2 regions of the Pseudosulfitobacter sp. SM2401 genome follow, and region 2 is predicted to be linked to the other one. Evidence: riboswitches for the same ligand, from Rfam matches in the RefSeq annotation. Region 2 holds a riboswitch; the other holds the start of a gene.

Region 1 (14,901 bases), 1.1 Mb from region 2:
AGCACCCCTGCCCCGGTTTCTGTCGCAACTTCGGCAACTAAATCCAGCATTTCTGCGCGCAAGGCGGGGCCAAGCGCTGCAAAAGGTTCATCCAAAATCATCCACGGTTTCGATTGGACCAGCGCGCGTGCCAAGGCTGCACGGCTTTGTTGGCCGCCCGACAGCGCGCCAGGTTTGCGAGTACCAAACCCGTCCAATCCAACACGCGCCAACGCGTGCGCAACAACTTCATTTTCAGCAACGCTCAGCCGCATCGCGGGCCTGATCCCAAGGCCCACATTTTGCGCAATGCTGAGATGCGCAAACAAATTGTTGTCCTGAAACAAAATCGCCATGTCGCGTTCGGATGGCATCGATTTGGTGATGTCCGTGCCTTGCAAAGCAATGGTTCCAGCGGAAACGTCCACAAACCCGCAGATCGCATTGACTAACGTCGATTTGCCCGCCCCTGACGGCCCGATAACCGCAACGCGCTGCCCAGTTGAAATCGAGAAATCAGCGCTGAGGCGAAAGCCGTCTTGTTGGATTACAACATCAGTCAACGATAGCATTTCGACGCCCCCAATAATCCATAATCCAAAATAATCCCAACGCCAGAACCAGCAAAATCAATGCCGCACCGGATGCCGCTTCGGTCCGGTAGCTGCCCATCAACCGGTACATCTGCAACGGTAATGTTGCGCGGTCAGGGTCGGCAAACAAGGCGATGACGCCAAGATCCCCAACCGACAACGCAGCGGTCAGTCCCGCCGCAAATCCGATTTGGGACCGCCCGCGCGGGATCAATACCCACGCCCACAGGCGCATACCACCCAGTCCCAATCCCGCGCTCAGTCGCCCGTAAGCCTGCGCACTGTCGCGCAAGCTTGGCACCAGAATACGCAACGCAAACGGCAGCGCCATCATTGCGTTCACGATGATCGTCACAGTTAGCGCCCAGTCCGCCGGGTTCGCAAACGGATGGATCAAGATGAACCAGCCGGTTCCGATCATCAGCGGCGATGCGGCAAGGCCCAACAGCCCGACAGCCTCGACGCTGGTCCGCCGCGATGTCGCGATCCAGCCCGCCATCGGCAAGGCCAACGCCAGCAACACGATTGTCGACAACAACGCCACCCACGTCGACGTCCATGCCGAGGCCCAAACGCTTGGCGGAACATCTGCCAACCCACGCAAACCCGACACCAAAACCGCGCCCAAAGGTAAAATCAAAAAGGTCGCAGCAAGGCTAATAACAACTGCATCGCGAAGACGCGAAATACCCCCACGAACGTCCCAGCGTTTTTGCATCCGGTCCAGCCCGCCCCCCAAACCAACCGAAGGGATCAGCCACAGCGCGACAACGGCAGCGCCGCCTGCAATCCCAAGCTGCAAGATGCTTAGGTAGGCGGCACGACCGAGGTCAAAATCGAACCTGAAAGCTTGGTAGATCGCCAATTCAATCGTGGTGGCACGCGGCCCACCGCCAAGCGTCAGCGCCACCGCAAAACTGGTCAGGCAGATCACAAACACCAAGGCAAAAGCCCCCGGAATGATCCGCAAAATCAACGGCCATTCGATAAGCCCAAACACCATGCGCGGCGGCATGCCCAGTTGGGCGACCAGACGGAATCGCTCAGCCGGAATGGATTGCCAACCTTGCAGCAACAAGCGGGTCACCAAAGGTAGGTTGAAAAATACGTGGGCCAGGACAACGCCCTGGAGGCCATAGATCGACACCGATTGAAGCCCGATCAGACCCAGCGCATCATTCAGAATACCTGAGCGACCAAAGATCGCGAGCAAACCTAAAACCGCCACAATGACTGGCAGAATGAACGGTGCACCAAGCAGCGTGATCAGCAATCCCCGCCCCCAGAACTGGCGTCGCGCCAATGCTCTGGCCACAACGATCGCAAGCAAACATGAAAAGGTTGCAGACAAAAACGCCTGCCAAATTGTGAATCGCACAGCGGCCCAATCAGCTGGGCTAAGCACAAAGTCACTTGTTGCGCGGGACACAACAGCGCCCAGCGCAGACAGGATCAGCGCTGCGATCAGAACCGCAGCGCTGACACCCAATCGTGGGCTTATTTGGAAAGCGCTGCGAGCCATTCGGCCAGTGCTTTGTCGCGTGCGGCATCCGCTTCGTCAGCTGGAATCAGCAATGCTTTGGACGGCTGAACCAGAGTTTCAAAACCAGCAGGCAAACCGCCCGCAGGCGTCACTGCCGGGTACATCCAGTTGGTTGTCGGGATGATCGTTTGGAACGCCTCGGACACCATGAACGACAGGAATTGATCCGCCAGTTCCTGATTGTCAGAGGATTTCAGTTTGCCCGCAACTTCGATCTGCAAATAGTGACCTTCGTCGAATGTCGCCGCCGCCTTGGTCGCATCTTCTTCGGCGATCAGGTGATAAGCGGGCGAGGTCGTGTAGGACAGGACCATGTCGGCCTCGCCCTCTAGAAACAAGCCATACGCCTCGGACCAACCGGGGGTCACAGTGACGATGTTGTCGGCCAGATCAGCCCAAATTGCGTCAGCGTCATCGCCGTACGCCGCCTTGACCCACATCAGCAAACCCAGGCCGGGTGTGGACGAACGGGGGTCTTGGATAACGATCTTTTTGTCGCTGGCGGCGAGCTCTTTGAAGTTCGCAGGGGCAGCTTCATCAACGTTGTGAACAAACGCAAAATAACCCCAATCGTAGGGGGCAAATGTGTCGTCGTTCCACTCAACCGGCAGCGTGTAATCCGCTGTCACCGAATGGGTCGCGAACAGGCCTGTCGCCTTGGCCGCTGCGGTCAGGTTTGTGTCCAAACCTAGAACGACGTCAGCCTCGGAACGCGCGCCTTCCAGCTTGATCCGTGCGAGCAATGCCGCGCCGTCACCTGCGCCCACAAATTTCAGATCGCAGGCGCAAACCTCTTCGAATGCGGCCTCGACCGCGGGGCCAGGGCCCCAGTCAGAGACAAAACTATCGTAGGTGTAAACAGTCAATTCAGGCGTTTCGGCCATAGCCGATGTTGCAGTCAATACGCCCGCAGCAAGTGTAGAATACTTCATGGCATCCTCCTTTTGCGACGATAGGGAAAAGGAGGCTTTTGTGCCGTTACCTTCCCTCCGCCGGTGTTAGCCGGTTCAGGTTCAATGGGTCCGCACAGTGGCATCTCAGCTATTTAAAGCACCCCAAGGTAGCGCCTGCTTAGGGGGTCACCAGCGCACGCGCAAGGCAAAACCCCTTGAGGGGGCAAGCCGTCGCAGTTAGAACGCACCCAAAGGATACCGCACATGTCATACAACACCTTCGGCCATATGTTCCGCGTCACCACTTGGGGCGAAAGCCACGGACCCGCGATTGGGGCCACTGTTGATGGCTGCCCACCGAACGTGCCTGTGACGCCCGAGATGCTGCAGGTCTGGCTGGACATGCGCAAACCAGGTACCGGCAAGAACGTGACCCAGCGAAAAGAGGCAGACGCGGTCAAGATTCTGTCCGGTGTGTTTGAGGGCAAAACGACAGGCACGCCGATTCAGTTGTTGATCGAAAACACCGATCAGCGGTCCAAGGACTACGGTGATATCGTTGAAAAATTCCGGCCCGGTCACGCGGATATTTCGTACTGGATGAAATACGGCATTCGCGACTATCGCGGTGGCGGGCGGTCATCTGCGCGTGAAACAGCAAGCCGCGTTGCCGCAGGCGGGATCGCACGCGAGGCGATCAAACTGTTGGCTCCCGATCTGAAAATCACCGGCTACATGGTGCAGATGGGCGAAAAGCATCTGGACCGCACGACCTTCGATTGGGATGCAATTGACCAAAACCCGTTCTGGGTGCCTTCCCACGAATCCGCTAAAGAATGGGACACTTACTTAGACGGCATCCGCAAATCACAAAACTCGGTTGGGGCCGTAATCGAAGTCACCGCACGCAACGTGCCTGCCGGCCTCGGCGCACCGGTCTACGCAAAACTCGACACAGACCTCGCCGCAGCGATGATGTCGATCAATGCGGTTAAGGGTGTGGAAATCGGCGAAGGCATGGCAGCAGCAGCCCTTTTGGGTACCGAAAACGCCGACGAAATCCGTATGGGCAATGACGGACCACGATTTTCCGACAACCACGCAGGTGGCATCCTTGGCGGCATCTCAACCGGCCAAGACGTGGTGGTTAGGTTCGCCGTGAAACCAACGTCATCCATCACAACCCCGCGTAAAACAATCACAAAATCGGGCGAGGAAACTGACATCATCACCAAAGGGCGCCACGACCCCTGCGTCGGCATTCGCGCGGTTCCCGTGGGCGAAGCAATGATGGCCTGCGTGATTCTCGATCACATTCTGATGCACCGCGGCCAGCAGGGCGAAAACCAAGGATCCATCGGCTAGCCCCGCCTGTTCTGATCAAAAATACTCAAAAAAAATCAGCGGGCGCGAAACTATGGAAAAACCACACACAGAACACCGCCCCGGCCGCGCAATCGCGTTCAAACTGATCGCAGTGTTCTTGTTCATGTGCATGGCCGCGATGATCAAAGCAGCCATCCAAGATGTCCCCCCCGGCGAGGCCGTGTTTTTCCGTTCACTGTTCGCCATGCCCGTGATTTTCGTGTGGTTGTGGCAGCGCGGTGAAATTCGCGAAGGACTGGTTCCCAACAACTTCGTCGGACACGTTTGGCGCGGGCTGTTCGGCACCTCCGCGATGATCCTGACGTTCGGCGGGCTTGGCCTGATCCCCCTCCCCGAAGCGACCGCGATCGGCTACGCCACACCAATGTTCACCGTCATCCTCGCCGCGCTCATGCTGGGTGAAAAGATCCGCGTCTTTCGCCTGTCTGCCGTGGCACTTGGCCTGATCGGCGTCATAATCGTGATGGCCCCGCGCCTATCACTGGATGCCGAAACCATGACATCGGGGGCAAGCATTGGGGCGATGATGGTCCTTGGTGCCGCCTTGTTACGCGCGCTGGTGCAAATTCATGTGCGCAAGATGGTGGCCTCCGAACACACGGCTGCCATCGTGTTTTACTTTTCACTCACGGCGACAACTTTGTCGCTACTGACGATCCCGTTTGGCTGGGTCTGGCCGACTCAAAACGCGCTGATGCTGATGATCGGCGCAGGTCTTGTGGGCGGCGTTGCGCAAATTCTTGTCACCTCGTCCTACCGGTTTGGGGCCGCGTCTATGCTGGCCCCGTTTGACTATTCGTCGCTGATTTTCGCCGCGATCCTTGGGTACGTTTTCTTTGCCGAAGCGCCGACGCTTAACATGGCCTTGGGTGCGGGCCTGGTTGTTGCGGGCGGTGTCCTGATCATCTGGCGCGAACGGCAGTTGGGCATGGACCGCGCGAAATCTCGTGCCGCAACGGCACCAAAGGGCGAATAAACAACCCGTGCTAGAATGAATTCCAGTGCAGGGAATCACCTGAACGACGGGTGACCTGTCATTTTTATGGGAGGAACTTTTATGAAAATCAAACACTTAACCGGCCTAACATGCGTTCTAACGCTTGCCGCCAGCATTGCGACTGCTGAGTGCGCCTATTCGAAATGGGGTGCCGAAGACACCATCGGCTCCGCAAATCTTGTCACGCCTGAGCGCACGTTGATGGCGTCAAAATTGATCAAGCAGGGCAAATCCATGCCCCTCGGCATCACCATCGGATCCGACACGCCGGCCTTTCCGCCACGATCTTTGAACCTGCAAGTTGTGCAGCCCAACCAACAGGGCGGACAAAAACTGTCAGGCTTTGGATACGAGGGCAATTACAACGACGACATCTTGCAAACCTGGGTTGGAATCGGATCGCAACTGGATGGCCTCGGGCATCTGGGCGAAGGTGGGAAATACTACAATTGTCTGGATGAAAAAGAGATCAGCGTGATCACTGGTTTGACCAAACTGGGCACACACGACGTGCCTCCGTTGGTTGGGCGCGCGGTGATCCTCGACATGGCGAAACACTTTGGCGTCGACGTGATGGAGGCAGGTGCGCACTTCGGCTCTGACGACATCAAAGCCGCAGCCGAAGCACAAAATGTGACCATGGGCGAAGGTGACATCATCCTGTTCCACACCGGCTGGACCGATGGCAAATTCGAAAGCGACCCGACCGCGTGGGGATCCTCCGAACCGGGCCTGAACAACGAGGGCGCCGTATACATCGCATCGCTTAATCCGATGGCAGTGGGCGCGGACACTTGGGGGGTTGAACCGATCCCCGCACCCGAAGGCGACAAGATCTTTTATGGCCACGTCACCTTGCTCAAGGAAAACGGCATTTACATCTTAGAGACGATGAACACAGGCCCCGTCCTGCGTGACGGCGTGAACGAGTTCATGTTTGTGCTGGGTCAAGCCCGGATCAAAGGCACGGTGCAAGCGATGATCAACCCGGTCGCGTTGTACTAAAAAGCAAAGCGGCGGTGATTCTGAATGATCACCGCCGCAACTATGCTATTTCGCGTGACACGCCGACGCCTCGATCACCAAACCGTCCGGTCCGAACCTTAGCGTTTCGGCGGCCAGCACATCGTTTTGATTGCGATAGGTGATCACCATCATCCCGTACCCATGCAGCACATCGACGACGACAAAGGACAGGTTTGGCTGGGCCTTTAGCGCACGGCCCCAGTAGTCGCGCAGCGCATTGCGGCCGTGCAGTTCGCCAGTGCCGACCAATCGCATCGCTTTGTGCGACCGGAATACAACGTCCGGTGCATAATGCGCCAAAATACGGTCAAGCGAGTGGGAGTTCCATGCGGCCTCCCACTCGATCGCGAACGCGGTAAAGTCCACTTAGATGCGCCTTTTAAATCCGGACCAGCTTTTCGTAGCTTTCCGAGATGTCACGCGTCAGCGCACCCACTTCGAAATTGTAGTCACCGATCTGCCCAACAGGCGTCACTTCGGCAGCGGTACCGGTCAGCCAGCATTGCTCGAACCCTTCGAGTTCATCCGGCATGATCACGCGTTCATGCACCTTGATGCCTTTGTCTTTCAGCATGCCGATGACAGTCTGACGGGTGATGCCATTCAGGAACGCATCCGCGTCAGGCGTGTGCACTTCGCCGTCTTTGACAAAGAAGATATTCGCACCAGTCGCCTCGGCGATGTAGCCGCGATAATCGAACATCATAGCGTCAGAACAGCCTTTTGCCTCGGCCGCGTGTTTGGACATTGTCGCGATCATATAAAGGCCAGCGGCCTTGGCTTGGGACGGCGCTGTTTCAGGGCTGGGCCGTTTCCATTTTGCGATGTCGAGCTTGGCACCCTTCATCTTGGCGTCACCATAATAGTTGCCCCATTCCCAAACGGCCACGGCCATGTGGACAGGGTTGGCAGCCGCCGCGACACCCATATCAGTGCCAGATCCGCGCCAAGCAACCGCACGAACGTAAGCGTCTCTCAGACCGTTGGCATCAAGCGCTGCTTGTTTCGCGGCCTCGATTTCATCCACGGAATACGGGATGTCGAAATCGATCAGCTTGCCCGATGTGATCAAACGCGCCGAATGCTCGCGCGATTTGAAAATCTTACCGGAATAGCAACGCTCGCCCTCAAAGACCGAAGACGCGTAGTGCATGGCATGAGTTAGAATGTGGACATTGGCCGAACGCCAGTCGACCAATTGGCCATCCATCCAGATTTTTCCGTCGCGATCATCATATGCACCAGCCATGGCTGTATTCCTCTCGTGTTTGCATAAATTGCGCCGATACGTCCGGTACGGACATAAAATTGCGCAAAACCTCTCATTCGATAGGTCTTTAGTATTGGAATGTCAATAACACTGACGTATGTTGTAACAATTGAACACGACAAACAAGGATCAAGGCTGATGTCGGACATGCGCGCGCCCTCCCCCTACAGCGGTGAAAGCCTGCTGTTTTTGACCGACGAACAGTTGCGCCAAGGGATTGAGGCGATGTTCTTTGCCTATCGCGGATTCACGGCGGACCCGGACCGCATCCTGTCTGACATGGCCTATGGGCGTGCGCATCACCGCGCGATCCACTTTATCAATCGCGCGCCCGGCACAACGGTGAACAACTTGCTCAACATTCTCGGGGTCACAAAACAGTCGCTGAACCGCGTGTTGCGCACCCTGATCGAAGACGGTCTCGTTCAAAGCCTTGTGGGCAAAGTCGATAAACGCGAACGTCATTTGTATCTGACAGACAAAGGCAAGACATTGGAACAAACCTTATCAGACGCCCAGCGCGCGCGAATGCGCAGTGCGTTTCGTGATGCAGGGCCTGACGCCGTCGCGGGCTTTCGTACCGTGCTTGAGGCAATGATGGACACAGAAATGCAGCGCGCCTACACGCGCCTCAAGGAGACCGGACAATGAGCGAAATGGACGCCCACCTGCTGATCGTTGATGACGACGAACGCATTCGCACGTTGTTGCAAAAATTCCTGATGCGTCACGGGTTTTTGGTAACTGCGGCCCGAGATGCCCAACACGCACGGCGTATTCTGTCGGGTCTGGATTTCGACATGCTGATCCTGGATGTGATGATGCCCGGCGAAGACGGCATTTCGCTGTGCAAATCGATCCGCGAAACGTCGCAAACGCCGATTATGTTGCTGACTGCAAAGGGCGAAACCGACAACCGGATCGAAGGGTTAGAGGCCGGCGCGGACGACTACCTCCCCAAACCGTTCGAGCCCAAAGAACTGCTGTTGCGTATCAACGCGGTTCTGCGCCGGATGCCCGAAACCCCGGCCGAAGAATCAGTGCCCAAAATCCTGCATCTCGGCCCGATTCGCTATGACATGGAACGCGGTGAAATGTGGATGGGCGAAGATCTGGTGCGCCTGACCGCCACAGAAATGCAGCTGATGAAGATTTTTTCAGCCAAGACCGGCGAACCGATCAGCCGCTCCAAGCTGGTCGAAGATTTAGGCCGTGATCGTGGTCAAGCCCAAGAACGCGCAGTCGACGTTCAAATCACCCGCCTGCGCCGCAAAATCGAAACCAACCCGAAACAACCGCGCTACCTGCAAACGGTCCGTGGCGCAGGTTACATGTTAGCCCCGGATTAAGGATGCAGCTGCTCGCGCTCATCTACTTACGCTCGCTTTTGCGGTTGCGTCGACACATGCGTCGCTCCTATCCGGCCGAGCTTGACTTTATGTTAAACAAATTTGGCACAAGCCGGCTTGATCGCGCCATTTCTGGCCCTTGGTTGAGCGATCTCACAACCCTCCAAATGGCGTGTTTTGTGCCTCAAGAATTTCCAGTTCATGTGTTTGCAGACGACAAAATGTTTGAGCTTGTCAAACGTGTGCGCCGCGGCGTTCTCGTTCAATTCTATAGCACGTTTGGATTTATCATCATCAAATCGCTGAAAGACTTATGAAAACATCTTTGATCACCCACCCCGATTGCCTTGGACACGTCACACCGGACGGGGCACCAGAACAAGTTGCCCGGTTGCGCTACATTTTGAACGCTTTGCAGGACTTGGATGTGCTGCGCACTGACGCGCCGTTGGCCGACGATGCCGATATTTTGCGCTGTCATCCGCAAAGTCACATCGACCGCATCCGTGCCAGTATTCCATCCGATGGGTTCGCGTCGCTGGATGCTGACACATCCGTATCCGCAGGGTCATTAACGGCCGCGTATCGCGCAGCAGGCGGTGCCGTAGCTGCCGTCGATTTGGTCCTGTCCGACCAAGCCCAAAACGCATTTGTCGCCGTGCGCCCACCGGGGCATCACGCCGAAGCAACCACGCCAATGGGCTTCTGCCTGTTTGGCAACGTCGCGATCGCGGCCAAACACGCGCTAGAGCACCCAGACATTGACCGCGTCGCCGTCGTTGATTTCGACGTGCACCACGGCAACGGCACCCAAGCGTTACTCAGCGACGAGCCGCGCGCGTTGGTCATCACCTCGCAACAAATGCCGCTGTGGCCCGGAACCGGCGAGGCGTCGGATCGCGGCCCGCTCAACAACATCGTCAACATTCCGCTCGCGCCCGGCAGTGACGGTGTGCATGCGCTCAAAACCTACGACGATATCGCATTTCCAGCCTTGCGCGCGCATCAGCCTGACCTGATCCTGATCTCAGCGGGGTTTGACGCCCATCAGGATGACCCGCTGGCGAACCTCAGCTGGTCTACCGATGACTTTGCAAAAATGACCGCCGCTATCGCGAAACTTGCACAAGAACTGTGCAAGGGGCGGCTGGTATCAGTGCTCGAAGGCGGTTATGATCTGGATGCGCTGGCGGCTTCCGCTCGCGTCCATGTTCAGGAACTGATGAAGGCCGCGCGATGAGTGATGTAGCAGTAGACGAAATGAGCTTTGAGGCGGCAATGGCGGAACTGGAACAGGTTCTGGGCCAATTGGAACGCGGCGATGTCGCGCTGGATCAGTCGATCACGCTGTACGAACGCGGTGCCGCCCTAAAGGCCCGCTGCGAGGCAAAGTTGAAAGAAGCCGAGGAAAAAGTTGCTGCCATCACGCTGGACAGCGACGGCAATCCCACAGGTCTAAAGCCCGTCGAAGGGCTCTGATGTTTTCCACCCGTTTGACACAAAGCGCCACCGCTATTCAGGCGCAGTTTGATGCTGTGCTTGGCGGTCTGGATGACCTGTCTGTTGTGCACGCCATGGCGCATGCAACGAATGGCGGCAAACGTCTGCGCGGGTTTCTGGTGCTGGAATCAGCGCGCCTGCATGGCGTTGATCCAGCCAAAGCGATCTGGCCTGCAACAGGGATCGAGGCCTTGCACGCCTATTCGCTGGTCCACGATGATTTGCCCTGCATGGACGATGACGATCTGCGGCGCGGGCAACCAACAGTGCATGTGAAATGGGACGATGCGACCGCTGTTTTGGCGGGCGATGCGCTGCAATCCTTAGCGTTTGAGATGGTGTCACGCCCCGAAGTTGGAGATGCTCTGGTCCGCGCTGATCTGACCTTGTCCCTTGCTCAGGCCAGTGGCGCACAAGGTATGGTTCTAGGTCAAGCACTTGATATTGCAGCTGAAACTGCAACAGAACCATTGTCGCTAGACGAAATCACAACCCTACAAGCAGGCAAAACCGGCGCATTGATCGAATGGTCTGCAACCGCAGGCGCGCGCATGGCCCAAGCGGACCTTAGCGCCCTTCAAACCTATTCTCGCGCCCTTGGTTTGGCCTTTCAAATCGCTGACGACATTCTGGATGTGACCGGCGACGCGGCTACTGTTGGCAAAGCCACAGCCAAGGATGCAGACGCCGGCAAAGCGACCTTTGTGTCCTTGCTAGGTTTAGACGAGGCGAAACGCCGCGCAGCCAGGCTGGTGGAATCCGCCTCGGACGCATTAAATATATACGGTGACGATGCAACCACGCTGCGTGACGCCGCAGCATTCGTCGTCGCACGCAAAAGCTAGGAAAACGGCAATGTCCGATCATACAAGCAACCGCCCAAATACCCCGCTTCTGGATCAGATCCAGCGCCCGTCCGACATGAACCAACTGTCGGACAAACAGTTGATCCAACTGGCTGGAGAACTGCGCGACGAAACCGTTTCTGCTGTGTCTGTTACGGGCGGACACTTGGGTGCGGGCTTGGGCGTGGTCGAATTGACGGTCGCGTTACATGCCATTTTCGACACCCCGCGCGACAAGATTGTCTGGGATGTGGGCCACCAATGTTACCCTCACAAAATTCTGACCGAACGCCGTGATCGCATTCGCACCCTGCGCCAAAAAGACGGGCTTAGCGGATTTACCAAACGCTCTGAATCACCCTACGATCCATTTGGCGCAGCGCACAGTTCAACGTCGATTTCCGCCGCTTTGGGCTTTGCCGTCGCGCGTGATTTGGGCGGTGTGACCCCCGAAGGATTGGGCGACGCGATTGCAGTCATCGGCGACGGATCGATGTCTGCCGGCATGGCCTACGAGGCGATGAACAACGCCGGTCATTTGGGCAAGCGCCTGATCGTGATCCTGAACGACAATGAAATGTCGATTGCCCCACCCGTCGGTGCGATGTCGGCCTATCTTTCGCGCCTTTACGCCGAAGAACCGTTTCAAGATCTCAAGGCCGCCGCCAAAGGGGCCGTCAGCCTGCTGCCTGAACCGTTCCGCGAAGGAGCGCGGCGGGCCAAGGATATGTTAAAAGGCATGACCGTTGGTGGCACCTTGTTTGAGCAACTTGGGTTCAGCTATCTAGGGCCCATCGACGGGCACGATCTGACCCAGTTGTTGCCCGTTTTGCGCACCGTCAAACAACGCGCGACTGGCCCGATCCTGATCCACGTTCTGACCAAAAAAGGCAAAGGCTACGGCCCCGCCGAAACAGCCCGCGACAAAGGGCACGGCGTGTCCAAGTTCAACGTCGTGACAGGCGAGCAGAAAAAAGCGCCCAGCAATGCGCCTAGCTACACCAAAGTGTTCTCGGAATACTTGCTGAAAGAAGCCGCGCTCGACGACAAAATCTGCGCGGTGACCGCAGCCATGCCAGACGGCACCGGCCTGAATTTGTTCGCCGAACGCTACCCCAGCCGCTGCTTTGACGTGGGCATCGCAGAACAGCACGGCGTAACATTTTCGGCGGCTTTGGCGGCAGGTGGAATGAAACCATTCTGCGCGATGTATTCCACATTTTTGCAACGCGGCTACGACCAAGTTGTGCATGACGTCGCCATCCAACGCCTGCCTGTGCGATTTGCTATCGACCGCGCCGGATTGGTCGGCGCTGATGGTGCCACGCACGCGGGCGCATTCGACGTCGCCTACCTAGCGAACTTACCCGGATTTGTGGTGATGGCCGCCGCGGACGAGGCCGAATTGGCGCACATGGTTGCCACCGCAGCAGCCCACGATGACGGTCCAATCGCGTTCCGATTCCCGCGCGGCGAAGGCAACGGGGTTGAGCTGCCTGAACGCGGCACACCCTTGGAAATCGGCAAAGGCCGTATGATCCAAAAGGGTGCACAGGTCGCATTGTTGTCGTTTGGCACGCGTCTATCCGAAGTGCAAAAAGCTGCCGAATCTTTGGCTGCCAAAGGCATCACCCCGACAATTGCGGACGCGCGTTTCGCCAAACCTTTGGACCGCGACATGATCCTTGAATTGGCCGCATCCCACGACGCGTTGATCACCATCGAAGAAGGCGCGATTGGCGGCTTTGGCAGCCACGTCGCCCAACTGTTGGCGGATGAAGGCGTGTTTGATCACGGGCTAAAATTCCGCTCAATGGTGCTGCCGGATACCTTTATCGATCACGCAAATCCCGAAGACATGTACGCCGACGCCAAGCTGAACGCGGCAGACATCGAAGCCAAGGTTTTGGACGTAATGGGCATAGCAACAATTGGCGAAGCCCGCGCGTAACTGCTATTTGTTTTGCGATTTTCCGAGTGCGGCGAGATGCGTTTCGATCGCCTTCAAACGCTCGACAACGTCGTCGCGATAGTCGCTGGTTTGCGCATCTGATTCCTCGTGGTGTGCGTCCTGCATCGAGTTCACGATCAAGCCTACCAGCAGGTTCACCACGGCGAAGGTCGTCACCATGATGAACGGCACAAAGAACAGCCACGCGAGGGGGTAAACCTCCATCACGGGGCGCACGATGCCCATTGACCAGCTTTCTAACGTCATGATTTGGAACAACGAATATGCGGACCCACCGAGCGATCCGAACCATTCAGGAAACGACTCTCCGAACAGTTTTGTCGCGATCACTGACGCGATGTAAAAGATCAGCGCCATCAGCAAAAACACCGACCCCATGCCGGGCAATGCGGTAATGAATCCTTCTACCACGCGGCGCAGGCTGGGGGCAGCAGACACAACCCGCAGCACCCGCAAAATCCGCAGCGCGCGCAGGGCAGAGAACCCTTGGGCAGCGGGCACCAGTGAAATCGCAATGATCACGAAATCAAACAGGTTCCACCCGTCACGGAAGAACCGGAAACGATAGGCAAACATCTTGGCGACCAGTTCGGCGACAAAAATGCTGAGGCACAGCATGTCCAGCAAGCGGATCAATCCACCGATCCGATCCATCACAAAGTCGGACGTTTCGAGCCCTAGAATGATCGCGTTGAAAATGATCACGCCGATGATGGCGTTGCGTACAATTGCACGATCCAGAAACGCTTTGATGTTGTCCTGCAGTGTCATCTATCAGCCCTCGTTACCGCGCTTGTATGCAAGTGCTGCGTAGCCCCGACAAGGTGGCCATAGCGCACAATAGCTAATTTATTCTGATTGCGCCAAAAGGGCTGCCAAACCTTCGCGATATGTCGGGTATTTTAGCGTTACCCCCAGTTCATCCTTGATCCGGTCATTGCGGACCTTTTTGTTCTCGGCGTAAAAGCTGCGCGCCATCGGTGTGAACTCGGCATCCTCGTACGCGATGGCCGTTGGCACGGGCATGTTCAGCAGTTCCGCCGCATGCGCAATCACGTCTTGGGGTGGGGCAGGATCATTGTCGCACACGTTGTAGGCAGCCCCGGGATTAGGCCGCGCGATTGAGGCAAGGACAATCTGCGCGATGTCCTCGACATGAGTGCGCGAAAACACTTGGCCCTCTTTGATCACACGACGCGCGGTGCCGTTTCGCACTTTGGAAAACGGGCCACGACCAGGGCCATAAATGCCCGCAAGGCGGAAAATATGCAAAGGTAGGTCGGAAATAGATTGCCAGTTTTCTTCTGCAGATTTGCGCAATTGCCCGCGCCGCGTTGTCGGATTCAGCGGCGTATTTTCATCCACCCACGCGCCATTGAAATTTCCGTAAACCCCAGTTGTGGACAAGTAGCCAACCCAATTCAGCGCCTTGGCACGCGCCGCGATTTGTGGGCCCCACGCGTTGAACACCGGATCGCCGTCACCATCTGGACCGGCCGAAATCAGGATGTGATCTGCGGCCGCAATTGCACCCGTCAAATCAGCGCC
Region 2 (14,901 bases):
ATGCTGATTTGCGCGGTGCTGACCTTGGTGGGGTAAAGTTGGGTGACGCCAGACAGTTCAAAGGCGCTGTTATCTCGAAACGACAAGCAGCAGACCTTTTGATCCAGCTTGGGTTGCAGGTTCACTAACGAACTTACCGACCAAAGGATTTCGAAAACGACACGGCCGCCCCGATCAAAGGGCGACCATCTAGGCAATTTATTTGGGTCACTCACGCACCCCGCAATCGATCAGCTGAACAGCATGCCGCCGTTGATATCGACATTGGTACCGGTGATGAACGCGCTGTCTTCGCAGGCAAGGAACAACACCAGATTGGCCACATCGACCGGCACGCCTTGGCGTTTGACCGGCGATGCCGCCTCGAACCCTTTGCGCGCGGCATCAGCGGTGTGGATGTTGTGAAAGTCCGTATCAATCATGCCCGGACACAGGGCGTTAACCCGCACATCGGGGCCCAATTCTTTGGCCAATCCCCGGGTCATTGTCATAACCGCACCTTTGGACGCTGCGTATGCGACGGACCCCGGGCCACCACCATCGCGACCTGCTTGGCTGGCCAGATTGACGATCGCGCCGGATTTTAGATGTGGCAGGCAGGCTTTGATCATCAGGAACGTGCTGGTCAGGTTCAGATCCATAACCGAATTCCAATGTTCCAGCGACATTTCCGCAATTGTCTTGCGCGCGATCAGGCCGCCTGTGTTGTTAACCAGCACGTCGACGCCGCCAAATTCGGCGACCGTGCGATCGACCAACGCGTCAACGCCTGCCTGCGTGTTCAGATCGCCTTGCAGCGCAAATGCGTTACCACCTGCGGCCTTAATTTCAGCCACGGCACTTTCAGCGCCTTCGCTGCTGGCAAAATAGTTAATCGCGATATTGGACCCTTCAGATGCCAATTTAATCGCACAGGCCCGCCCGATGTCACGGCCACCACCGGTGATAATAGTTGTTTTCCCGTCAAGCTTCATTTTGTTTCCTTCCAGCAGGTGTGACTTATAATTTCTTCGACATCGCGCGCCTTTGACCAAGCGATCTTGGGCCACAGGCGGACCACTAAGACGGCCCACCAATTGTCCAACAAGCGGAGCCACGATTCGCGCCGTTCAAAGTTGTATATCACTATAGTTTTCTAGTATACTAGTATAGAAAACAATCTCATTCTACGATCCACCCGATGGGTTGACGCAATTCCAGTCGCTGGGAAAAGGGGCTCTGCTACGCGCACGCCGCACTGTGCAAAAGCTGGCAAAATCACTGGCCATCAACTAAGTTGGTCAAAATCAAAGGAACGATGATGTCTTCAACAGCACGCACGAGAGACCGCAGAACCAGCGTCGATGTCGTGTTCGAACATCTTCACAAATCGCTTGTCACACTTGAGTTGCTTCCAGGGGACAAAATTTCCGAGGCCGACATTGCAGCCAAATTCGGCGTCTCGCGACAACCTGTACGGGATGCGTTTAGCCGGCTAGAAAACCTTGGCCTTTTGCTGATCAGACCACAAAAAGCGACCGAGGTTAAACGGTTCTCGCGGCGCGCAGTCACCAAGTCCCGTTTTGTGCGCTTTAGTGTTGAGACCGAAGTGTTACGCCGGGCCGCAGCGGCCGCATCCGTGGCTGATGGCCTCGCACTTGACGCCCATCTTGCCCATCAGGCGATTGTCGTTAACGCGCGGAATTATGAGGAATTTGGCAAGCTGGACTACGCTTTCCACGAAGAATTGTGCAAAATTGCCAAAGTTGAATTCGCCTTTGAGGTCATTTCGTTTGAAAAAGCCAATGTGGATCGCCTTTGTATGCTGAGCCTGTCCAAGGAAGACCGTATGGAGCAGCTTTTGGAAGATCACCGCGCAATTGCGGACCGGGTGAAGGCTGGCGATCAAGCAGGTGCCGTCCAAGCCGGCGCGGTCCATCTGTCTCGGCTTGATGCGACGATTGACGCAATTTTTGCCCATAATCCTGAGTACTTTGAAGACTGAAGTTTTCTGATTTGCGCACTCTTTGACATGCATTTCACAGCCGCACCTTGAACACGAAAAACCTGACCTCTCGTTCCAAGGTCGCGCGTCACCCGACACAGGAACCGTCCATCCCCGTCAAAGCCGGCACGATCTCTATCGCTCTGGTACGTCCTTGAAATTCAATCCCTTTTGAACCCCACCGGTTTCATTTCGCCGAAACGAGGTCGGGACAGCGTCTTTGAAACTCTACAGAATTGACTCGTCACATCAATTAAAATACTAGTATACCAATTGCCAACCATGACCCCTAACGTCATGCTGGTGACCAGGGACAGCCTCTGCAATTTTGACATTTACGTACGTGCAGAGGCGTTGAAAATGATCGGGAGGGATCAAATGATGTTAAAAACAACACTTCGCAAAACCCTAATGGGGGCTGCTGTCGTAAGTGCTGCGGCTGTTGCCGGCACGTTGGCGTCGGCCAGCGAAATGCGCGGCTGGAACATCCACGTTGAGGACTATCCAGTCTCAATCGCGATGGAATCCTTTATGAAGGACGTCGCGGAGCAAACCGGTGGCGAAATCACCGGCAAAATCTATCATAACGGCGTTTTGGGCAGCCAGCCTGACGCAATCGAGCAAATTCGCCTTGGCATCATCGACTTTGGTGAATTCAGCCTTGGGCCGATGGGCCAATCGATCCCTGAAACCAACGTGGTTTCGCTGCCATTCATTTTTCCGTCGATCCCTAAGATGTACGAATTGATGGACGGCGCAGTTGGTGAGGCCATCGGTGAAGGCATGATCGCCAAAGGTATCGTGCCGCTGGGCTGGTATGACGCTGGCGCGCGGTCTTTTTACAACTCGATCCGCCCGATCAACACGCCTGCTGACGTTGAAGGTCTCAAAGTCCGCGTCATGAGCAACGATTTGTTCGTTGGCATGGTCGAAGCAATGGACGGCAACGCAACACCAATGGCATTTGGTGAAGTGTACCAGTCGATCAAAACCGGTGTTGTTGACGGTGCGGAAAACAACCCGCCATCCTACGAGTCAACGAACCACTTTGAGGTCGCAAAATACTACTCGCTGACCGAGCACCTGATCATTCCTGAATGCCTGTGCATGAGCTTGAAAACGTGGAACACCTTCACGCCCGAGCAGCAAGCGATCCTGAAAGAAGCCGGTCACAAAAGCGCCGTTTTGCAGCGTGAACTGTGGCAGGCCCGGGAAGCGGCAAGCATGGAAACGGTCCAAGCTGGCGGCACAACAGTGAACAAAATCGCCGACAAGGGCCCGTTCCAAGCGGCAATGTCCCCTGTCTACGACCAGTTCCTGGTGGCAAACCCCGATCTACAAGGTCTTGTCGATTTGATCCGCAACGCTGAGTAAATTCGACCTAAACACACAAAGGCCCGTTGATATTTCAGACGGGCCTTTGTTCTGCTTGTTTCGATCAGGCATGATTTGATTGCGTAATAGGAAACCCAGATGGCGGGACAGTCTTCTAGAATTGCGATGCTCGAGGCCGGATTGGATAAAATCCGCGCTCTGTGCATCTTTGTGGCCTCGATTGCCTTGGTGGTGCTGATCGCCACGTTTGGCTGGTTGGTTTTTGGCCGTTACGTTTTGAACGTCACACCGACTTGGGTCGAACAACTGGCGCTGCTTTTGATCTGCTACATCGCCTTTATCGGGGCGGCCGCGGGCGTCAAGGAAAACACCCACCTTGGTGTGTCGCTGTTTCGCGACATGATGCCCGACACCGTGCAAAAAATCGTCATTATCGCGATTGATTTCACCCTCGCGGCCTTTGGCGCTGTGATGTTTTTTGCGGGTGTGACCCTGATGAAATTTGGCTGGGACACGCTGTTGCCCATGCTCGACATTCCAGAGAGCTTTCGAACGCTGGCGATCACGTCATGCGGCGGGTTGGTTTTTCTATTCTCGGGTGCGCGCGGAATGCTGCGTCTCTTTACATTTTCCGACTGGCAAACAGTCCCCCAAGATCTGGATACCTGAACCATGGGTCTGACCATTCTTTTGCTGACGTTCTGCGTACTTGTTGTCGTTGGAATGCCTGTCGCATTCGCCATGGGGCTCGCTGCTGCCTCTGCCTTTTGGTACGAAGGTTTTCCCATGCTCATCACGTTTCAGCGTGCGACAGCCGGCGTATCGGTGTTTTCGCTACTGGCCATTCCGTTCTTTGTTTTTGCTGGCGAAATCATGTTGCACGGGGGCATCGCCGCCCGCTTGGTCAAGCTTGCCGCGGCCCTTGTCGGGCACCTCAAGGGTGGCTTGGCGATGGTCAACATCTTTTCGTCCATGTTGTTTGGCGGCATTTCGGGATCTGCGGTGGCGGATATTTCAGCCCTTGGTTCGCTCTTGATTCCGGTTATGAAAGAACGCGGTTACCGGCCTGATTTTGCCGTAAACGTCACCGTGACCTCGTCCATCGCCGGGATCGTCATTCCGCCCAGCCACAACATGATCATTTTCGCCGTCGCTGCGGGTGGTGGCATCTCGGTTTCCAAACTGTTTCTTGCAGGCGTGATCCCCGGTATCTTGATGTGTTTCTGCCTTGCTGTTGCCGCCTATGTGATGTCAGTCAAACACAAATATCCCGCCGAACCTTTCCCTGGTTGGGGCGAAGTCGGGCGCAGTGCGGCTGACGCAATCCCGGGCTTTATCACTGCAGTCATCATTGTCGGCGGAACGCTGTCCGGCATCTTTACCGTCACGGAATCCGGTGCTTTCGGCGCGCTTTATGCCTTGATCCTGACCAAATTCTACTACCGGTCCCTGACGTGGAACGCCTTCGTGCTGGCTGTCACCGGCGCTGTGCGCACTACCGCAATGGTGATGATCCTGATCGCATTTGCCTCGTCGTTTGCGTATCTTTTGGCCCTGTATCAAGTCCCCTCCAAACTCAGCGATTTGCTGGTTTCGATCTCGGACAACCCGCTGATTATTTTGCTGATGATCAACATCATCTTGCTTTTGCTGGGTATGATTATGGACATGGCGGCGCTTATCCTGATCTGCACGCCGATCTTTCTGCCCATCGCCAAAGGCCTTGGCATGGATCCAACCCAGTTTGGCATCATGATGCTGGTGAACCTCGGGCTAGGCCTGTGCACACCACCTGTCGGAACCTGCTTGTTTGTCGGCTGCGCCGTTGGAAAGATCAAAATCGAAGAGGCCCTGAAATCGATTTGGCCGTTCTATCTGGCCATTCTATTCGCCCTGATTTTGGTGACCTACGTTCCTGCAGTGTCCTTGTGGTTGCCGTCAGTTCTCGATTAAAATTAGCTGCGCAGATTATCCCCAACTGAAAGGCCCAACTTATGCCCACGCCCAAACCTGTCCCCGGTAGCATCCTTGCCCCGATGTCATTTCCCAAACTGGGGGGCGGCGAAATTTCAGTTGGTGGACCACGCGAAAACTGGACGCTGTTCATCGTTTATCGCGGCAAACATTGCGGTCGCTGCAAGAAATACCTGAACATCCTGAATGGCATGCGCGATCAGTGGGCGGCGGCGGGGTTTGACCTCGCGGTGGTGTCCGCCGACCCCCAAGAAAAGGCGCAGTCCGATCAGGCCGAATTTGGCTGGGAATTTGACATTGGCTATGACCTCAGCGAGGCGCAGATGGAAACGCTTGGCGTTTATGCGTCTGACCCGCTGTCATCGGGTGAAACCGATCGCAGGTTCGCAGAACCCGGCACCTTTGTGATGCGTCCGGATGGCAGCATTTTGATGATCGCAATTTCGAACGGGCCATCGGCGCGCCCTGATTTAGTCGAATTGCTGGACGGTATGATCTTTACAAAAGACAACGGCAAGCCACCGCGCGGCAACGTCTAAACCGACGTCACCTTGCCCCCTTTAGGCCAGCAAACGGCCCTTGACGTGAAACGCCTGCCTGCGTTTCGCGCTTCACCCCCTGATTGCATTTGACGACACGACCCAAAGCAACTACCCCTGTCAGAACCAGGGGCGCTGTAAAGCTGAGATGTACCCTTTGAACCTGAACCAGATAATGCTGGCGGAGGGAGGTCGTATGTTTCTTCGTGCTACATGCGTTGTCTCTTTTTCGCCGGAAAAGGAGACAGAATGGCCCCCCAAGACCTGCTTATTGCGTTGCGCGACCAAAACCCGCTGGTCCATTGCATGACAAACTACGTGGCAATGAATATTGCCGCCAATGTCGTTCTCGCAGCCGGGGCATCGCCTGCGATGGTGCACGCCAGCGAAGAAATCGCTGAATTCACCCCGATCTGTGGTGCCCTGACGATCAACATCGGAACGCTGTCGGCGCCGTGGTTGGCCAGTATGCTGGCCGCCGCAGACATCGCGCACGCGCGCAACATTCCGTGGGTGTTGGATCCCGTCGCGCATTTCATTTCCGATTACCGCAAACGCGCAGCCCAAGATTTGTTGGCGCTGCGTCCCGCAATTGTGCGTGGCAATGCGTCAGAGATTCTTGCCTTGGCCGGACAAGTCGGCGCGGGCAAAGGGGCTGACAGCGGTGACAGCGTCGATGCGGCCCACGCATCAGCCCACGCGCTGGCTGCAGAATTCGGGACGGTTGTCGCGATCACCGGGCCAGTCGATTTTGTCACGGACGGCACCCAAGAGGCGCGTGTTTCCGGCGGATCATCTTTGATGCCGCAGATCACCGCCTTGGGCTGCTCGCAGACCGCGTTGATGGGGGCTTATGGCGCTACTGGCCCCGCCTTTGATGCCGCTTTGGCCGGCCTTGCGCATTTCAAAGTCGCAGGCACTGCGGCGGCAAAACTAGCCAAGGGACCGGGCAGCTTTCAAATGCATTTCCTAGACGCACTTGCCGCAACGCAACCCGATGATTTTGCGCAGGTCATCGCATGAAGTCGACGATACAAAACCAACTGCGCCTTTGCCTTGTGACGGACCCACAGCTGTGCGCCGCATTGGGTCTTGTGACCACCGTTCGCCGCGCTGTGGCCGGCGGTGTCACCATGGTGCAGCTGCGCGACAAGACGGCGACCACCGCACAGCGTATTGAAATGGCACTTGCGCTAAAGCAGGCGTTGGCAGGGTCCGGCGTTGCAATTATCATCAACGATGATGTCATGGCCGCTGTCGCAGCAGACGTTGACGGCGCACATGTCGGACAGGGTGATGTGCCGCCCGATCAGGCGCGTTCGATGCTTGGGGCCGGCAAAATACTTGGCTTGTCGTGTGAAACGCCGCAAACCGTCCAAGCGGCTGATCCCAAGGTTGTGGACTATCTGGGCCTAGGGCCGGTGTTTGGCACAGCGACCAAAACGGACCATGCCCGCCCGATCGGTTTTGACGGGTTGGCCCGATTGGTTGCCTTGTCACCGCTGCCCACCATCGCAATCGGCGGCCTGAAACCAGCCCATGTCCAAGACGTGCGCGCAAGTGGTGCGGACGGGATCGCGGTTGTGTCTGCCATTTGTGGCCATGCCGATCCATGCGCTGCGGCCCGCGCGTTTCAGCAAGACAAGCCGGAGCATCCGGCATGATCCCCAACGTCCTTAGCATCGCAGGGTCCGACCCATCTGGCGGTGCAGGCATTCAGGCAGACATCAAAGCGATCTCTGCAAACGGGGCCTTTGCCATGGCCGCATTGACCGCGCTAACGGCCCAAAACACCCAAGGCGTAAGCGGCATTCATTTGGTCCCACCCGCCTTTGTCACCGATCAGATCACGACGATTTTTCGCGACATCCGCGTGGATGCGGTCAAGATCGGCATGATCGCCACAGCAGATATTGCCGCTGCTGTTGCCTTGTCAGTTCAGGATCATAGCGCCGTGCCCATCGTGCTTGACCCTGTGATGATCGCCAAAGGGGGGGCCGCGCTTTTGCAACCGGATGCCGTTGTGGCGCTGCGCGATCATTTGCTGCCCTTGGCCACGTTTTTGACACCGAATTTGCCTGAGGCCGCGCATTTGCTGGGTGTGCAGACGGCCACCACACGCGATGAAATGGTGGCGCAGGGTTTGGCGCTCTGTGCGCTTGGACCACGCGCTGTTTTGATGAAAGGCGGGCACCTCGATGGGCCGGACAGCCCCGATTGCCTTGTCACCCCGCAACACCTCACGTGGTTCGAGGCGAAACGCATCCAAACAGCGAACACTCATGGCACTGGTTGCACCCTGTCATCTGCTTTGGCTGCGCACCTTGCAAAAGGGTTATCCCCCCAACACGCCACCGCTGCGGCCAAGGCTTATGTCGCCACGGCAATCGAACAGGCCGGTGCCCTGTCTGTTGGGTCAGGCCACGGACCAACCCACCATTTTGCCAATCTCATCTCGTATTGAAAGTGACCCGGAAAATGAAAAACATATCTTTCGCAACCGTTCTGTTCTTTTGGGCATCGCCGGTTTTGGCACAGGATCAAGTGACCTTGTTGCTGGGCTGGTTTGTCAATCCCGATCATGGCCCCGTGATCATTGCACAGGAAAAAGGGTATTTTGCCGAGCAAGACCTAGACGTCGAAATCATTGCCCCCGCTGATCCCTCGGCCCCACCCAAAATGGTCGCGGCGGGCAAAGCGGATTTGGCGATTTCCTACCAACCGCAGCTACACCTGCAAATTCACGAAGGCTTGCCATTGCAGCGGGTCGGCACGCTGGTCGCAACCCCGCTTAGCTGTTTGTTGGTGCTGGCCGACGGCCCCGTCAAAACGCCTGCAGACCTCAAAGGGCGTAAGGTCGGCTTTTCCGTCGGTGGCGTCGAAGAAGCCGTGCTGGGCCAAGTTCTGAAAACCCACGGCGTGTCGCTGGATGACATTGAGCTGATCAATGTGAATTGGTCCATGTCACCGGCGCTAATGTCGGGCCAAGTGGATGCTGTCATCGGTGCATTTCGCAATTTTGAACTGAACCAGATGGATATCGCAGGCGTGCCGGGCCGTTGTTTCTACGTCGAAGAAGAAGGCCTGCCACCCTACGACGAACTGATTTATGTGGCCAATACAGACACAATGGACGTCGATATGATCCGCCGTTTTCTGGCTGCGACCGAAAAAGCGACACAATACATCGTCAATCATCCCACCGAAAGTTGGGTGATTTTCGCAAGCACAGCGCCTGAGCTTCAGGACGAGCTGAACAAACGGGCGTGGGGTGATACGGTGCCTCGCTTTGCGCTGCGGCCCGCTGCGTTGGATGCTGGTCGGTATGCGAGCTTTGAGGCGTTTTTGCACGACGCAGGCCTGATCCCGACGCTCAACCCCGTCAGCGACATCGCCATCGATGTGACGGCGCAATGACCGGCGCACCCTATGGGGCCGCATTCACGCAGTGGCGCGCAGGCTGCCCTGATGCGTGGCACGCCTACACCCATCATGCCTTTGTCGAGGGGCTGCGCGACGGATCCCTGCCGCGCCCTGCGTTCCTTCATTATCTGGTCCAGGACTACGTGTTTCTGGTGCATTTTGCGCGGGCGTGGTCACTGGCCGTGGTCAAAGCCGAAACGCTGGACGAGATGAAAATCTGCGCAGGCACGGTAAACGCGTTGGTCAATCACGAGATGGCCTTGCACGTCCAAACCTGCGCCGGCGAAGGAATAAACGAGGCCGCATTATACGCCGCCTGCGAAGAGGTCGAAAACCTCGCGTACACCCGATACGTGATGGATGCAGGCCTGCAGGGCGATTTCCTCGACCTGATGGCTGCCCTCGCGCCCTGTTGCTTTGGCTACGGCGAAATCGGACTGCGACTGGCACGGTCCGCCGCGCCGGACACGCCCCATCGCGCCTGGATCGACACCTACGCGGACGATGGCTATCAATCGGTTATGACCTCGGTCGGGCAGATGATCGATGGTGCCATTTCGCGCCGCTTGGGGCCTGATCCCGTACGCGCCCCACGGTGGGCGCACTTGCAGAACCGCTTTTCGACAGCGACCCGTCTCGAGATCGGGTTTTGGGATATGGGGCTGCGCGGGTCATGACCCCTGCGCCAGAGCTTTGCCTAAGCGGCACGTATTCTGTCGAAGGCGTGCCGCTGTTCGGGCCGATCGACATGCGTCTGCCGGCGGGGCAATGGACCTGCGTTTTGGGTCGCTCTGGTGTGGGCAAGTCGACGTTGCTGCGCGTGATTGCTGGCCTGCCTTGCGCGGGTGAATTCGACGGGCAAGTCACTGCATCAGATGGTGCCACACTGTTTGACCGCATCAGTTTCATGGCACAATCAGATCTGTTGTTACCCTGGCTCAGTGTTCTGGAAAACACCGTGCTAGGGGCACGATTGCGCGGCGAACAGCCAGACGTGCAAAAGGCCGAAACCTTGCTGGCCCGTGTCGGACTGGGTGATCATTTGCTGAAAAAGCCCAGCGCGCTGTCTGGCGGAATGCGGCAACGCACGGCCCTTGCCCGCACATTGATGGAGGACAGGCCGATCGCGCTGCTGGACGAACCGTTTTCAGCACTGGACGCAAGCACACGCGCCGACATGCAAGAGCTTGCCGCCGAAGTTCTCGCCGACAAGACTGTGCTGTTGGTCACCCACGACCCTGCCGAGGCTGTCCGGCTTGGGCATCAAATCATTGTCTTGGCACCAGACGCAGCGCGCACGTGGCCAATGCCGTACTGCGATCCGATCCGTGATCAATACGCCGCGCAAACTGTGGCATGTCAGGCCAATCTGCTGTCCTTTCTGCGGGGTGCGCCATAATGCGGTTGTGCTATGCGCTGGCGGCCTGCACCTTTGCACTGCTCCTGTGGCAGGGCGTGGTCTGGTTCACCGATGTTCCGCAATTCATTCTGCCGTCACCCGCGCGCGTTGCGCAGGCTGCGATCGCCAATCGCATCTTGATTGCACAAAACGCAATGGTGACTGCATCCGAAGTCGGCTTGGGCCTCATCATCGGAACGCTTTTGGGCGGGGTCACTGCGATCCAGCTTGCACGCTCGGCGTGGCTCCATCGATTGATCATGCCGTTGCTGGTGTTTACCCAAGCCATTCCGGTGTTTGCATTGGCCCCGATCCTGACACTGTGGTTCGGCTATGGCATCGCATCCAAAGTGGTAATGACCTTGTTGATCATCTATTTTCCGGTGACCTCCGCGTTTTATGACGGGCTGACACGCGTGCCATCCGACATTCTGGACATGGCGAGAACCATGGGCGGCACGCCGCGGCACATCATGTGGCGGATCAAAATCCCCCACGCGTTGCCATCTTTGGGCAGCGGATTAAAACTGGCTGCGGTTTATGCCCCCATTGGGGCGGTGATCGGTGAATGGGTCGGTGCGTCCAAAGGCTTGGGCTATCTGATGTTGCTCGCGAATGGACGTGCCAAAACGGATCTGATGTTTGCCAGCCTCTTTGCCCTCGCGATCATGACGTTTCTGTTGCATCTGGTCGCAACCAAAACGTCTGACTATCTGAGCAAACACTGACGCGTTCAGCGCTGTTGCGTTTATGGATACCAAATCAAGTTGATCGATAATATGAATAGGTATGACCTTTGACCAAATCAAAACATTCCTGTGGGTTGCGCGCCTCGGCGGATTCCGCAAGGCCGCTGAACGCCTAAATCTGTCGCAGCCTGCTGTGTCGACGCGCATTTCCAACCTCGAAGAAGAACTGCGCGTGCCGCTGTTTGAACGCGGCCAAGGCGACGTCGTTCTGACCAAACATGGAACGCTGCTGCTGTCTTATGCCGAGCAAATGTTGTTTGTCGAAGAAGAGATCAAACAGCGCGTGGCGAACCCGTCAGAAACGACAGGCCTGTTTCGTGTCGGGGCCTCTGAAACGATTGCCCAAGCGTGGTTGCCCGAGTTTCTGAAAGCGTTCTCAGAACAATATCCAAGGGTCAATGTGGACCTCACCGTCGATATCTCGCTGAACCTGCGCGCCGCGCTTTTGGAGCGACGTTTGGATCTGGTTTTTCTGATGGGTCCGGTGTCTGAATTTTCCGTCGAAAACGTCGCCTTGCCGCCTTTTGACTTGCACTGGTATCGCTCAACCCAGAACCAGGAAACCGATCTGAGCGCCATTCCGATCATCTCGTATTCCAGCAAAACGCGCCCCTACAGAGAGCTGATGTCAGAGCTGTCACGGCGCATCGGACCCCAGCTGCGGGTCTACGCATCAGCGTCTTTGTCAGCCAGTTTGAAAATGATCGCAGCGGGAATCGCCGTCGGTCCATACCCACGCGCTTTGGCCGAAGACTTCCTTAGGTCAGGGCAAATCATTGAATTCGATCCGGGGTTCCGGCCACAGCCGTTAGAATTCACCGCCTCCTATTTGTCAGAGCCTCGCAGCTTTCTTGTTGAAAACAGTGCAGAAATTGCCAGAGGCGTCGCGCAAAAGTGGGATGTTTCGCATCCAAGGTAGTTCTAAAAAATCTATCACACCTGATACAAAATGATAATTTGCATGAATTGACGCATCCGTGGAATGTATTTCCTACATTACATAGGCGTCCGTCATGACCTTACACACCACCGCATATTCCGATCTCGTTCACATGTCTCCCGGTCAAGTTCGAGCGGCAATTCGCGTTGGATCGTACGCGGGTCATACGGCTGGCCTTGCCGCAGGAAAGCTCCAATGCAATCTCGCTATCTTACCGGAGCGATATGCGTTGGACTTTCTGCGGTTCTGTCAACGCAACCCCAAACCCTGCCCGATTGTGGGTGTTAGCGACAGCGGCGATGCGTTCTTGCCGACCCTTGGTCATGACATCGATATCCGCACGGATGTGTCCAAATACCGGGTGTTCAAAGACGGGGCGTTGGCAGAAGAAGTGACCGACATCAAAGCGCTTTGGACCGATGACATGGTCACTGTAGCGCTGGGGTGTTCGTTCACGTTTGAAAACGCACTTTTGCGCCACGATATCCCTGTGCGCCACATCGAAACGGGTCGCAATGTTCCGATGTTTCGTTCGAACATCGATCTGATGCCGGCGGGGCCGTTTGCCGGAAAAATGGTCGTAACAATGCGCCCGATCCCTACAGAACAGGTCGAACAGGCGCGCAATATCAGCGCCCGCTATCCTCATGCTCACGGTGCACCGATTGCGATTGGTGATCCCGCAGACATTGGGATTTCGGATTTGTCACAGCCCGATTGGGGCGACGCGGTCGACATCAATCCCGGCGAAATCCCCGTCTATTGGGCCTGCGGCGTCACCCCGCAAAACGTTCTTTTGGACGCGAAATTGCCGCTGTGTATCACCCATTCCCCCGGCCACATGTTGATCGCAGACGTGGCTGAGGACGCAGAAACCACCATCCTACAACCAAAAAAATAACAACAACCAACTTGGAGAAAAGACATGAAAAAAGTAACAACAGCAATCGCCGCCCTCGCCCTGAGCGCCAGCGCTGCGCTCGCCGATGATCCGGTGGTGCTGAACGCCGTGGGCACGTGGTCCAGCCTGACCAACTACCAAAAGCACGAAGAGCCGTTTTTCAACTCGCGCCTGAACGAAGCGTCTGGCGGCAAAATTATTGGCAAAATCCAATCCCAGTCCGGCCTTGGCCTTAAGGGTTTCGAAATCATGCGTTTGGTCAAAAACGGCGTGTTTGATTTTGCCTTTGGCCTGCCCGGCTACGTCGCTGCCGAAAACGCGATTTTTGAAGGCGCGGACCTGTCGACCTTGACCCAAGACATCGACACGCAGCGCAAAGTGTCGGATGCGTATTATCCGACTTTGGAAACTGCTTTTGCGGACATTTACAATGCCAAATTGCTGATGCTGTACCCGTTCCCAAGCCAGACACTGTGGTGCAACGGCGAAGTGAACGGCATCGAAGACCTGAAAGGCAAAAAGATCCGCGTTTATTCCACGACTTTGGGTGACTTTGTCGAAGGCGTCGGCGGCACGTCCGTCACTGTGTCCTTCTCCGAAGTGATCCCGGCCTTGGAAAAAGGCGTTGTCGATTGCGCAATCACCGGCACGATGTCGGCCTACACCGCCAAATGGAACCAAGTCGCGACACACGCCTACACCCTGCGCGTTGGTTGGGGCCTCGCGTTCGGGGCGATGAACATGGACAAATGGAACAGCCTAACGGCGGATCAGCAAACGCTGCTGCAAACAGAAATCGGCACGCTGACAGACGCGATGTGGGCAGAAACAGCGACCGAAGATGACGTTGCGATTTCCTGCATCACAGGCGGCGAATGTGCGATTGGCGAAGCCGGTTCCATGACCTTGGTCGAACCATCGAAGGCCGATTTGGCCGCGCGTGACACCATCGCCACGGACGTTGTTCTGGCCCGCTGGGCCGAACGTTGTGGCGCGGACTGCGCTGCAAACTGGAACGAAACGGTTGGCCCGATTTTGGGTCTGACTGCCGCCGCCAAATAAGCGGTACCCAACTGAGCGGCGGGACATTTTCCGCCGCTCACCCCACCCTCTCCTTGCACAGGATTTCCCCGATGTTAGAGCGATTGCTAACCCAGACGCGTACTCTCAGCCTTTGGCTCACATGGTTGGGCGGATCGCTGATCGTCCTGTCAGCCTTTCTGGTCACAGCCGAAGTGTTCCTGCGCAAGGTCTTCAATTTTTCCATTGGCGGCGCGGATGAAATTTCAGGTTACGCGTTCGGCGTCGCAACCGCCCTCGCCCTGTCCTACGCGCTGTTTGAGCGTGCCCATATTCGGGTCGACGCGCTGCTCGGCGTGTTCCCCAAAGCGCTTCATGGCCTCATCAATCTGTTTGGAATGATCATGCTGATCGGCTTTGCCGCCGTGGTCGTCTACAACGTTTGGTCCATGGTTGGTGACACGCTCGACAACGGGTCACGTTCGATTACGCCCATGCGCGTACCGTTGGCATTGCCCCAAATTCCCTGGCTGTTCGGATGGATGTTCTTTGTCTTTTCTGGTGCCTTGCTCTGCCTTGTCGCGATCAAACGCATGATGGCAGGCGACACCGCCGGCACCCAAGATCTGATCGGTGT

The links. A riboswitch is a leader RNA that binds a small molecule or an ion and turns the genes downstream of it on or off. The one in region 2 is predicted to bind thiamine pyrophosphate.
Region 1: it holds a riboswitch for thiamine pyrophosphate, as region 2 does, so the genes downstream of both, thiB (thiamine ABC transporter substrate binding subunit) here and thiM (hydroxyethylthiazole kinase) in region 2, are expected to answer to the same signal.

What each region holds. Positions count from the first base shown of each region.
Region 1 is NZ_CP170633.1:3,720,821-3,735,721, reverse strand. Features, by position in the region: gene ACFIO0_RS18305 (ATP-binding cassette domain-containing protein) at 1-551, opposite strand, end outside; gene ACFIO0_RS18300 (thiamine/thiamine pyrophosphate ABC transporter permease ThiP) at 535-2,094, opposite strand; gene thiB (thiamine ABC transporter substrate binding subunit) at 2,070-3,047, opposite strand; TPP riboswitch at 3,083-3,183, opposite strand; gene aroC (chorismate synthase) at 3,273-4,373, shown strand; gene ACFIO0_RS18285 (EamA family transporter) at 4,426-5,370, shown strand; gene ACFIO0_RS18280 (cyclase family protein) at 5,452-6,396, shown strand; gene ACFIO0_RS18275 (nuclear transport factor 2 family protein) at 6,442-6,783, opposite strand; gene ACFIO0_RS18270 (branched-chain amino acid aminotransferase) at 6,797-7,666, opposite strand; gene ACFIO0_RS18265 (MarR family transcriptional regulator) at 7,826-8,338, shown strand; gene ACFIO0_RS18260 (response regulator) at 8,335-9,036, shown strand; gene ACFIO0_RS18255 (hypothetical protein) at 9,093-9,353, shown strand; gene ACFIO0_RS18250 (histone deacetylase family protein) at 9,350-10,276, shown strand; gene ACFIO0_RS18245 (exodeoxyribonuclease VII small subunit) at 10,273-10,515, shown strand; gene ACFIO0_RS18240 (polyprenyl synthetase family protein) at 10,515-11,381, shown strand; gene dxs (1-deoxy-D-xylulose-5-phosphate synthase) at 11,392-13,332, shown strand; gene ACFIO0_RS18230 (ion transporter) at 13,336-14,124, opposite strand; gene ACFIO0_RS18225 (SDR family oxidoreductase) at 14,203-14,901, opposite strand, start outside.
Region 2 is NZ_CP170633.1:2,602,176-2,617,076, forward strand. Features, by position in the region: gene ACFIO0_RS12925 (pentapeptide repeat-containing protein) at 1-128, shown strand, start outside; gene ACFIO0_RS12930 (glucose 1-dehydrogenase) at 231-974, opposite strand; gene ACFIO0_RS12935 (FCD domain-containing protein) at 1,301-1,984, shown strand; gene ACFIO0_RS12940 (TRAP transporter substrate-binding protein DctP) at 2,363-3,358, shown strand; gene ACFIO0_RS12945 (TRAP transporter small permease subunit) at 3,458-3,988, shown strand; gene ACFIO0_RS12950 (TRAP transporter large permease subunit) at 3,992-5,272, shown strand; gene ACFIO0_RS12955 (redoxin domain-containing protein) at 5,314-5,832, shown strand; TPP riboswitch at 5,951-6,039, shown strand; gene thiM (hydroxyethylthiazole kinase) at 6,082-6,855, shown strand; gene thiE (thiamine phosphate synthase) at 6,852-7,496, shown strand; gene thiD (bifunctional hydroxymethylpyrimidine kinase/phosphomethylpyrimidine kinase) at 7,493-8,296, shown strand; gene ACFIO0_RS12975 (ABC transporter substrate-binding protein) at 8,311-9,249, shown strand; gene ACFIO0_RS12980 (TenA family protein) at 9,246-9,932, shown strand; gene ACFIO0_RS12985 (ATP-binding cassette domain-containing protein) at 9,929-10,654, shown strand; gene ACFIO0_RS12990 (ABC transporter permease subunit) at 10,654-11,382, shown strand; gene ACFIO0_RS12995 (LysR substrate-binding domain-containing protein) at 11,444-12,322, shown strand; gene ACFIO0_RS13000 (putative hydro-lyase) at 12,417-13,244, shown strand; gene ACFIO0_RS13005 (TRAP transporter substrate-binding protein DctP) at 13,269-14,306, shown strand; gene ACFIO0_RS13010 (TRAP transporter small permease subunit) at 14,378-14,901, shown strand, end outside.